DNA from 2 places in the Leeuwenhoekiella sp. NPDC079379 genome. Region 2 is predicted to be linked to the other one. Evidence: riboswitches for the same ligand, from Rfam matches in the RefSeq annotation. Region 2 holds a riboswitch; the other holds the start of a gene.
What was found. Region 2 has a riboswitch for S-adenosylmethionine ahead of ACIGAM_RS00855 (O-acetylhomoserine aminocarboxypropyltransferase/cysteine synthase family protein). Riboswitches for the same ligand answer to the same signal wherever they lie in the genome.

Region 1 (5,101 bases), on a different contig from region 2:
TGGCCGGTTTTGGTCTTCCTACCATTTTAGTAAGTGCAATTTTAGCAGGGTGGATGATGGGCTTACTATCCTGGTTAGTAACCTCTTCAAAAGATACGGTAAGCCGTATTATTATAATATTTTTAATCACAGCAACTATGGCATTTACCGGTTTGCATCATAGTATTATAGGTAATGTTGAAGTTTTTGCAGCCTATATTAGTGGTACCGAAATCACATTGGGGCAGTATATAAGCGTGCAGAGTACAGCACTTATAGGTAACGCAATAGGCGGCGCCTTTTTTGTGGCATTATTAAAATACCGCGCTTTTGTCAATAATGTAAGCTAAAATGTTAGGCAGGAAATTTGATACACTAATAGAAAAAATTATGAAAACAATTTACCTCATAGTACTTAGTCTTTTTTTAGTGAATTGCGGAAGCTCAAAAGATATTGATGCTACTACAAACGCAGATTTAAATGCGTGGCTTGAAGCAAAAGAATATCAGATTGAAGCGACCTATGCAATGCCTATGAATACTGCAGCTGTAAAAGCTGTTTTAAACAGTAATATATTAGGACCCGGTAACAATTCTGCTCAGGTAAGTTTAATAGGTAATCCCAATTTTGTAAAGATTGATGGCGATAGCATTCACGCAAGACTACCTTATTTTGGTGAACGCCGTATGGGTGGCGCTTATAATACCCGAGATGCGGGAATAACGGTAAACGGATTGATACGTGATTATGAAAAGGAAATTAAGAAAGGAATGTATGTAATCACATTTTCGGCACGTGATACTGAAGGAACCGAAAGCTATGATTTTATACTCAATCCAAGATCTAATCTGGTTGCAGATCTTTCTGTACAAAGTACACAACGCACAACAATACATTATCGCGGAACTGTAGATCAATTAAAACCTGAGGGATCTAAGAAGTAAGGTTAATAGAATATTAGGTCTAAAATATAATTTCCTTGAAAAAGTAATGTGAAGCAACTCTTGCTTGAAAAAGAAGCTTCAATAAATTCTATTTTACATAATGTAAATTATAGAACAAATATATTGATTAGTGAAATAGTGCTAAGAACTCATTTTTCTTAGTTTTTCCTTTTAGCTGTATTTAATAGATTGTTTTAAACTAACTGTTATTACGAATGCAATCGTGAAAGAATTCAATAATCTTAATACTATCTTTAAAGCATTAGAAAAATTAAAACAACCTTGATATCATTTTGAGTACAGTCGAGAAATCACAAATACGATTCATATTGATTACTAACTCATTATATAGAAAAAACTATAATTTTCAAAATTCGCGTATTCTGTACGAAGTCCAAGAAATTTTCAAATACGCGATTTTCAGAGCTTTGGATTTATACGTTCAAGATTCTAAATTTTGTAAGTTGGTAATTAATTTTCTTTCAGCTTTTCGGCAACAGCATCATAATATTGCCTGCTTACAACTTCTGTCCATTCGGTGGGAGTTTCACCACTGTAAAGCGCTAAGTAAGTCACATCGTTATTTTTTGAAGACGAGTGCCAATGTTCTGTATCCTTTAGACATTTAATAATATCACCAGTTTTCATTATATAAGGTTCTTTGCCCTTTTCCTGATAATACCCGATTCCCTCTACAACGATTAATACCTGTGTAGTACTGTGTTTATGCCAGTCTAACGTAGAATTTGCCTTAAATGTAGCTTTAACAAGATTATATGGTAAATTTTCATCTTCTTGCAAGATTCTAGATAACCAAGCTTCTCCCAGATAATGCGTATTGGGAGCTTTAATACCTTCATCTAAGTAGGAAGATACAGTATAGTCAGCATGTTGTGCAGATGCACCTAAAGAAACTATAGAAATAAGGAGAACTAGTATTTTTTTCATTTTAAAAATTTATTGTTTAAGCCTTTATAAATTAACCAATAAGTATGATGGTATTATATATCTAAGTAACTGTTTTTAGGAACTAGTCTAAAAATTATTTTAACTATTAATTACACGTTTAGCTAAAGCCTAATACTCCGTCTTATCCAATTTTTTTGTCCATTCCTGAAAAGGTTTAATGGCGACTTCGGGAGACAATTGCTCAAAAGGGATGCTGCGCTTCTCGTATGGTAAAGGGATTTCCTTATAAATAAACGCATCATCAAAGCCTATGTTAGCTGCGTCTTGTTGACTGCTTCCGTAATACACTTTTTCAGGTCTCGCCCAGTAGATTGCTCCCAGGCACATTGGGCAAGGTTCGCAGGAAGTATAAATCGTACAGCCATCGAGTTGAAACGAATTTAAATTTTTACACGCGTCACGTATGGCCGTAACTTCGGCGTGTGCGGTAGGATCATTTGTAGAAGTAACTTTATTATTTCCTTTTCCTATAATTTTTCCGTCTTTGACAATCACACAGCCAAAGGGTCCTCCTTCATTATTTTGCATTCCTTTTAAAGCCGCATTTACAGCTTCTAACATAAATTCTTCGTTGCTCATTATCTTTTCGTATTTGCTGTAAATATAGGAGTTTATGATGCTTTTAAGAATATTTAATTGCTGATGAAATCAAGTAGTACTCTAATATTTTCCGCAAAAAAAAACATATCTAAAAAAGATACCACTTCCCTCCCATCGGTTTAGGAATACAAATTCAGAATACGCACGTTATAAAAATATTAACTTTTAAAGTAGGATGAATAATAATTGCTAGAGTACTTTTGCGCCCTTAAATTAATTATCCAGAATCTCATAAGGGAGATAGCAACCTGCAATAACGAGCAAGGTGCTAAGATAGATAAGCCAATTACTTGGAAACCTTGTTAACGCATACGTCTATGTAATTACTGCTATTGCCTTTTTGAGTGTAAAATTATAAAATGGCAGAACTTAAGATTACCCCAAAATTCTCAGCACTCATTCCATTATTTGTCTTTGTAGGTACCTTTCTTGGCGTAGGTATTTATCAAAACGACTTTTATGCACTTCCTGCTCCTATCGCAGTTATAGTAGGGATTGTTGTGGCATTTATACTATTTAGACAATCTATTAACGCTAAAATTAGAACACTTTTAAAAGGCTGTGGTGATGATAAAATCTTGACAATGTGCTTAATTTATCTACTTGCAGGTGCTTTTGCCGCTATTACCAATGCAACCGGCAGTGTAGATGCAATTGTAAATATGGGTTTAGACTTCATTGCTATTGAATACATCTATATGGGTATTTTTATCATTGCAGGTTTCTTATCTGTCTCTACGGGAACTTCGGTAGGCGCTATTGTAGCCCTGGCTCCTATTGTTGTAGGTTTTGCTGCAAACAGCAGCGCAGACCTGGCGATACTTTGTGGTGCACTTTTAGGCGGTAGTATGTTTGGAGATAACTTATCGGTTATTTCAGATACGACTATTGCGGCGACCCAATCACTCGGAACCAAAATGAGTGATAAATTTAAACAGAATATAAAAATTGCCGTACCTGCAGCTTTAGGTACAATAGCTATCTTAGTTTTTCAAGGTACAGATCTTACAGCTAGTGCAGCAACAGCTGTTAGCTACAACTATGATGTGCTAAAAATCACACCGTATATTCTAGTAATTTTACTTTCTATTCTGGGACTTAATGTATTTGTAACGCTGTTTTTAGGAGTACTTGCAGCAGGTGTTTTAGGAATTAGCTACGGCGATTTCACGCTTTTAGAATCTACCAGAATTGCCTATGAGGGCTTTACGAATATGACCGAAATTTTCTTACTCTCTTTACTTACCGGTGGCCTTGCAGCTCTGGTAGCTCGTAATGGCGGAATTGAATTTATTCTGGTAAGCATTAAAAAGCTTATAAAAAATAGAAAAACTGCAGAACTTGGTATTGCTACATTGGTAAGCACCATCAATATGGCTATTGCAAACAATACGGTCTCTATCATTATCGCCGGTCCTATTGCAAAAACTATTAATGATGAGTACAAATTAGACAATAAAAAAACAGCTTCAATTTTAGATATTTTTGCCTGTATTGTTCAGGGATTATTGCCTTATGGCGCGCAGGTTCTTATGATTTTAAGCTTTTCTAACGGAAAGATTGATTATTTAGATTTAATGGGAAATACCTGGTATTTACTTCTATTGCTGGTGTACACAGTGCTCTTTATTACGTTGAACCCAATGCGCAAGCCAAATCTAAAGTAGTTTGATATGGAATCTACTATATGTATTTAATGCAAATCTATTTATAGATTCAAATTTATGAGTCGAAATGCAGAACACGTTTTCTCACAAATTTAAGTGCTACCGAAAAGCTTAGTAATACATTCTAAAATCTAATAGTTTACAGGCTGCGTAGTGTTTTTGATGTAATTGTTCTACCACTTCAAAAATATCATCATCTTCATTAAACAGATTAAAAAAGACTTTATCAAGGTTTGAACTGCTCAACCCGGCATCTGCATTGCCATAGCCAGAAACCGCTTTTGCATTTGTGATATCAAGAAAATATTGAGCTTCTTCTTCATCAAGGTCCAGTATTTTAGCACTTGAAAAATGAACGATTTTACCTCTTAGCTTTCCTTCAAAAAGTTCTGCTATTTCTTGAAAACTATAATAATAGTCGTTCAAGCAAATACTATTGGCTTCTCCGGTCATCACCAGATAGATGATCTCGTATTCCTTAAAATAATGGTCATCTAAAACCAGAGTATTTAGGCTCGCTTCAAGACCTTCTATGGTATCACAAGTTTGATATATACTTGCTATACCGTACTGAATCACTAACTCTTCGAGATTTTTTTGAGCTTCAGTAATTTGATTTAGTTCTACATCAGCAACCCCTTCGAGACAATAAATAAATTTCTCTGGATCTAGATCGTTCTTTTGTGGTAATTGTGTTCTTTTTTCCAGCACTTTAAAATAGTATATAGTAAACTGCAAATTTAAAGACTGTAGTGTGATTTAAAGGGATTACCTAAGGAAATAAAAGCAACTGTAGTTTTTAAAATAGGTAATAGCCTACCTGCTAGCGGAATAAATAACTGCTTTTTAAATTGTGAATATCTATCTGTTTTTATGTCAAATTACCCACGACCTATACCCTATTTTTGAAACTCTAAAAACAATATATTATGAGTGCAACC
Region 2 (5,101 bases):
GAATAGCTAGTTATATTTTCAATTTCCTTCTTTGAGTGTGACCAGCCGGTGACTTTAAAGCCTACATTAGTTAGCATAGTTCCCACAGCCTGGCCTAATGTTCCTAGTCCTAAAACCCCTACACAAACTTCTTTTGCTCTGCGATATGGAGTAGGTTTCCAATTTGATTGATCTTGTAATGCCGAATAAACTTTTAGATTTCTAATGTGATTAAGGCATAGAGCACTTACAAATTCTTGCATATCACTGGCGAGCTTGTCGTCTACTACGCGAGTAAGAGTCACATCGCCGGGTAATGATTTATCTTCAAATAAATGATCTACACCAGCACCCATAGAGCCTATCGCTTTTAGATTAGGGTAATTTGCAAAACTTCCTTGTGGAGCTTTCCATGTAACAGCCATTATAACCTCATCACGATTTTCTACCGTCTCGGGAGTTACTACGTTGATTGAAGAATCGGCTTTTTTTAAAGCATCAATCCACGGCGTATAATTTTTATCGTTGCGTATAAGTAAGAGTGCCATTGTTTTTAAATCTAAAATTAAAAAATGCCATTCAGACTGAATGGCATTAGATATAGTTTGTGATGTATTTAAGTTTACAAGCCAAAAGCTTCTTTTACTTGATCTACATAATCAAGCTTTTCCCAGGTAAAGAGTTCAACTTCTTTAGTAACTCTACCGCTATATGGGCTTTCAAAAACCTTTGTCATAACCTGCGGATCTTTCCCCATATGACCATAAGCCGCAGTTTCTCTATAAATAGGATTGCGTAATTTTAAACGATCTTCAATTGCCGCAGGGCGCATATCAAATAGCTCACGTACTTTTGTGGCTATCTCACCGTTGCTCATAGCTACATTCTTAGTTCCGTAAGTGTCTACAAATATAGAAGTGGGCTCTACAACACCAATAGCATAAGATACCTGTACTAAAACCTCATCAGCTACACCTGCAGCCACTAAATTTTTAGCAATGTGTCGTGCAGCATAAGCCGCAGAACGGTCTACTTTACTGGGATCTTTACCAGAAAATGCACCACCACCGTGAGCACCTTTACCGCCATAGGTATCTACGATGATTTTACGCCCTGTAAGACCAGAATCTCCGTGAGGACCACCTATAACAAACTTCCCTGTTGGGTTAATATGGTAGGTGATCTCGTCATTAAATAGTTTAGCAATATCTTCTGTAAGACCTGCCTTTACGCGTGGGATTAAAATAGAAATCATATCATTTTTAATCTTAGCAAGCATTTTTTCATCTTCATCAAATTCGTCGTGCTGTGTAGAAACTACAATAGCAACGATTTTTTGAGGTATGTTGTCATCAGAATACTCAATAGTCACCTGTGCTTTAGCATCTGGTCGTAAATAGGTGATGTCTTTTTCTTCGCGGCGTAGTTTTGCCAACTCAATCATTATGCGGTGTGAGATGTCTAAAGCGAGAGGCATATAATTAGCCGTTTCTTTAGTCGCATACCCAAACATCATCCCTTGATCTCCCGCGCCTTGCTCTTCTTTAGAAGCTCGGTCTACACCTTGATTTATATCTTTAGATTGCTCGTGTATTAAAGAGATTACGCCACAACTATCTCCGCTAAACTGGTAAGCACCTTTAGTGTAGCCAATATCATTGATAACGCCTCTTGCAATATTTTGAACGTCTATATACGTATCGCTTTTTACTTCTCCGGCAAGTACAACCTGGCCGGTAGTCACAAGTGTTTCACAAGCTACTTTTGACTCGGGGTCAAAGGCTAGAAAATTGTCTAATAATGTATCGCTAATTTGATCAGCGATTTTATCCGGGTGTCCTTCAGACACGCTTTCTGAGGTAAATAAGTAAGCCATTCAAGCAATTTTTTCCCTAGTGGGTTTCAAATTTAAGAATTAACCAAAATTTAAAATTAGTTATCAATTTATACCTCTGGTGTTTCCACAGAGGATTATTCTTTAAGCTGAAAAAAGATTTGACAAATGCTTCTTAATGGTAGTGGTTACTGCCTTTAGCATTTTTTACACCGAAAAATCATTCAGTATAAGAGGTTGCAATCAGTCAAATCTTTCCTCTTTTGGGTGGCAAATGTATAAATTTAGAAGGTATTAAAAAACGGGAATCAAAATCTTATGAAAACTTTTCATTTTGTAAAATTAAACGTCCTTTACTTGCATATCTGTAAAAGGTTTTGCAATCTTTACACTCACAAAGTTCAAACACTTACTGAAATGTTATCAAGAAAGGCGGAGGGATAGACCCAATGAAGCCTTAGCAACCCTTCCTACGGGATGAAGGTGCTAAATTCTACAACAGTTTAATTACTGATGATAGATAACCTAACAAACTATTTGTTCATAAATAGTTTTTTCTTCATAACATTTTTCTTGTAATTGATGCCAGGGCGGCACTATTTGACTTTTGGTTTAATTTTTTAACTAAAAATGAGAAAAATGAGTACTCAAAAATTTTCAACACAAGCTTTACACGCCGGTCATGACACTACTACAAATGGTGGTACACGAGCTGTGCCTATTTACCAGACCAGCAGTTACGTTTTTAATGATTCTGATCATGCCGCAGGATTATTTAATCTATCGCAACCTGGTTTTATTTATACACGTTTAAATAATCCTACAAATGATGTTTTAGAGCAACGTCTTGCTGCATTAGAAGGTGGTATTGCAGCTGTCGTGACAGCCTCTGGAACTGCTGCGATTAACACAGCGTTGCTCACACTCTTAAAGCAAGGAGATCATATTGTAGCCTCGAGCAGTCTCTATGGAGGAACTTATAATTTATTGAGTGTTACGCTCCCCAGATTTGGTATAACAACCACATTTGTTAATCCTGATGAGGTTTCAAACTTTGATTCTGCTATACAAGATAACACACGTGCTATTTTTGTAGAATCTTTAGGAAATCCTAAGCTTGATGTTTTAGATCTAGAAGGAATTTCTGCTACTGCTAAAGAGCATAAAATACCTTTAATAGTAGATAATACCGTCGCTTCACCTGCACTTTTAAATCCTATTGCATACGGGGCAAATATTGTAATTCATTCTTTGACTAAATACATTAATGGTAACGGAACTTCTTTAGGTGGGGTTATTATCGATGCAGGTACTTTTGACTGGTCTAGCGGAAAATTCCCCGAGTTTACAGAGCCTTCTGCAGGTTATCACGGGTTAGTATATCACGATGTTTTAGGACCAGCAGCTTTTATTGCAAAAACGCGTATTGAAGGGTTACGAGATCACGGTGCTGCTTTGAGTCCGTTTAATGCCTTTCAAATTATTCAGGGATTAGAGACTTTAAAAGTCCGCATCAAACAACATAGTGAAAATGCATTGGAATTAGCAACCTGGTTAGAAGCACAACCTGAGGTAACCTGGGTTAACTATCCTGGTTTAGCGAGTAGTAAATACAATACTTTAGCAAAAAAATACCTGCCTCACGGTCAAAGTGGGATCGTGACTTTTGGTTTAAAAAGTGGTTTTGAAGGAGCGAAAACAGTTGCAGATAAAACGGAAATTTTTTCACTGCTGGCAAATATAGGAGATACTAAATCATTAATTATACACCCGGCAAGTACTACGCATCAGCAACTGCCAGATGCGGCTCAGGAAGCAACGGGAGTTACTAAAGATTTAATACGTCTTTCTGTAGGTCTTGAAGATGTTGAAGATTTAAAAGCTGATCTAAAAGCGGCATTCGCACAAATTAAATAAGCAGTTACTACATAAAATTACAAATCGCCTGTCTGGAGATAGGCGATTAATACTACAATTTACCCTAAATGGTACACAAACTTGAAATACTAAATTTCATAACGCAGTCAGGTTATCAATTAGATCTGCCATTAAGTTATGAGACATTTGGTCAAAAACTGGGGACAGCGCCGTTAATTTTAGTTAACCATGCACTTACCGGTAACTCGCACGTGAGTGGTGAAGACGGCTGGTGGAATGAAATTATAGGAGAGAATAAGTGTATAGATACAAATACGTATAGCATTCTTTCGTTTAATATTCCGGGGAATGGTTATGACGGATTCTTGATCGAGAACTATAAAGATTTTGTGGCTCAGGATGTGGCGCGTTCCTTTTTAGAAGGTCTTAAATTACTGAAGATTAAGGAACTTTTTGCTATTGTAGGAGGCTCACTGGGAGGCGGTATTGCCTGGGAGATGATTGCACTTCAGCCAGATATTACTAAGCATCTAATCCCCGTTGCATCAGACTGGAAGTCTACAGATTGGCTTATTGCTAACTGCCAGATTCAGGAACAAATATTAAAAAACTCTTCACAGCCAGTTCACGATGCGCGTATGCACGCGATGTTGTGCTATAGAACACCAGAGTCATTTAAGAATAAATTTCAGCGCAGCACAAATGAAGATCTTAAAATCTTTAATGTAGAAAGCTGGTTAGACCATCACGGACACAAGTTAAAAGACCGCTTTCAGGTAGCAGCATACCGGTTAATGAATCAGCTTCTAAAAACTATAGATGTAACTCGTGGTCGCGAAGGTTTTAATGAGATTTTAAGTAAGGTAGAGGCAAATATTCACATCATAGGAGTAGATTCTGATCTATTTTTTACACCTGCAGAAAACAGAGAAACGTATAAGCAGCTGGCGCAACATAAGAACAATGTAACCTATGGCGAGATTAATTCGGTACACGGTCACGATGCCTTTTTAATCGAATTTGAACAGCTTGAGCAATTGTTATATCCTGTATTTAGAGCAGATACCGCAAAGCTGAAAATTTTAAAATTTGGCGGAAAATCATTAGCAAATGGGAAAGGATTAGATACTGTTCTTGATATTATTCAATCTAAAGTAAATAATCACGAGCGCATAGCAGTGGTTCTTTCTGCACGAGGTGGTGCAACAGATGAGTTAGAAGCGCTACTTGAGGGAGCTGCTTCGGGCTTAGATATCCAACATAGATTTGATGCTTTTAAAACCTATCAACAACATAATTTTGATGTTGATTTGACTGAAGAATTTTCAGAATTAAAACGTCTTTTTGAAGGAGTAGCTTTACTGGGAGATTACAGCCGAAAAGTGAAAGATGAGGTCTTGTCCTTTGGAG

Region 1: linked by a shared signal. The riboswitch ahead of ACIGAM_RS12915 (Na+/H+ antiporter NhaC family protein) and the one ahead of ACIGAM_RS00855 (O-acetylhomoserine aminocarboxypropyltransferase/cysteine synthase family protein) in region 2 are both predicted to bind S-adenosylmethionine.

The regions. Positions count from the first base shown of each region.
Region 1 covers NZ_JBITTU010000006.1:240,453-245,553, forward strand. The annotation lists gene ACIGAM_RS12895 (formate/nitrite transporter family protein) at 1-329, shown strand, start outside; gene ACIGAM_RS12900 (DUF4251 domain-containing protein) at 370-924, shown strand; gene ACIGAM_RS12905 (cupin domain-containing protein) at 1,396-1,872, opposite strand; gene ACIGAM_RS12910 (nucleoside deaminase) at 2,002-2,472, opposite strand; SAM-I-IV-variant riboswitch at 2,706-2,804, shown strand; gene ACIGAM_RS12915 (Na+/H+ antiporter NhaC family protein) at 2,853-4,160, shown strand; gene ACIGAM_RS12920 (DUF6642 family protein) at 4,272-4,871, opposite strand; gene ACIGAM_RS12925 (DUF4494 domain-containing protein) at 5,090-5,101, shown strand, end outside.
Region 2 covers NZ_JBITTU010000001.1:210,150-215,250, reverse strand. The annotation lists gene ACIGAM_RS00865 (2-hydroxyacid dehydrogenase) at 1-527, opposite strand, end outside; gene metK (methionine adenosyltransferase) at 602-1,855, opposite strand; SAM riboswitch class I at 2,231-2,340, shown strand; gene ACIGAM_RS00855 (O-acetylhomoserine aminocarboxypropyltransferase/cysteine synthase family protein) at 2,453-3,730, shown strand; gene thrA (bifunctional aspartate kinase/homoserine dehydrogenase I) at 3,799-5,101, shown strand, end outside.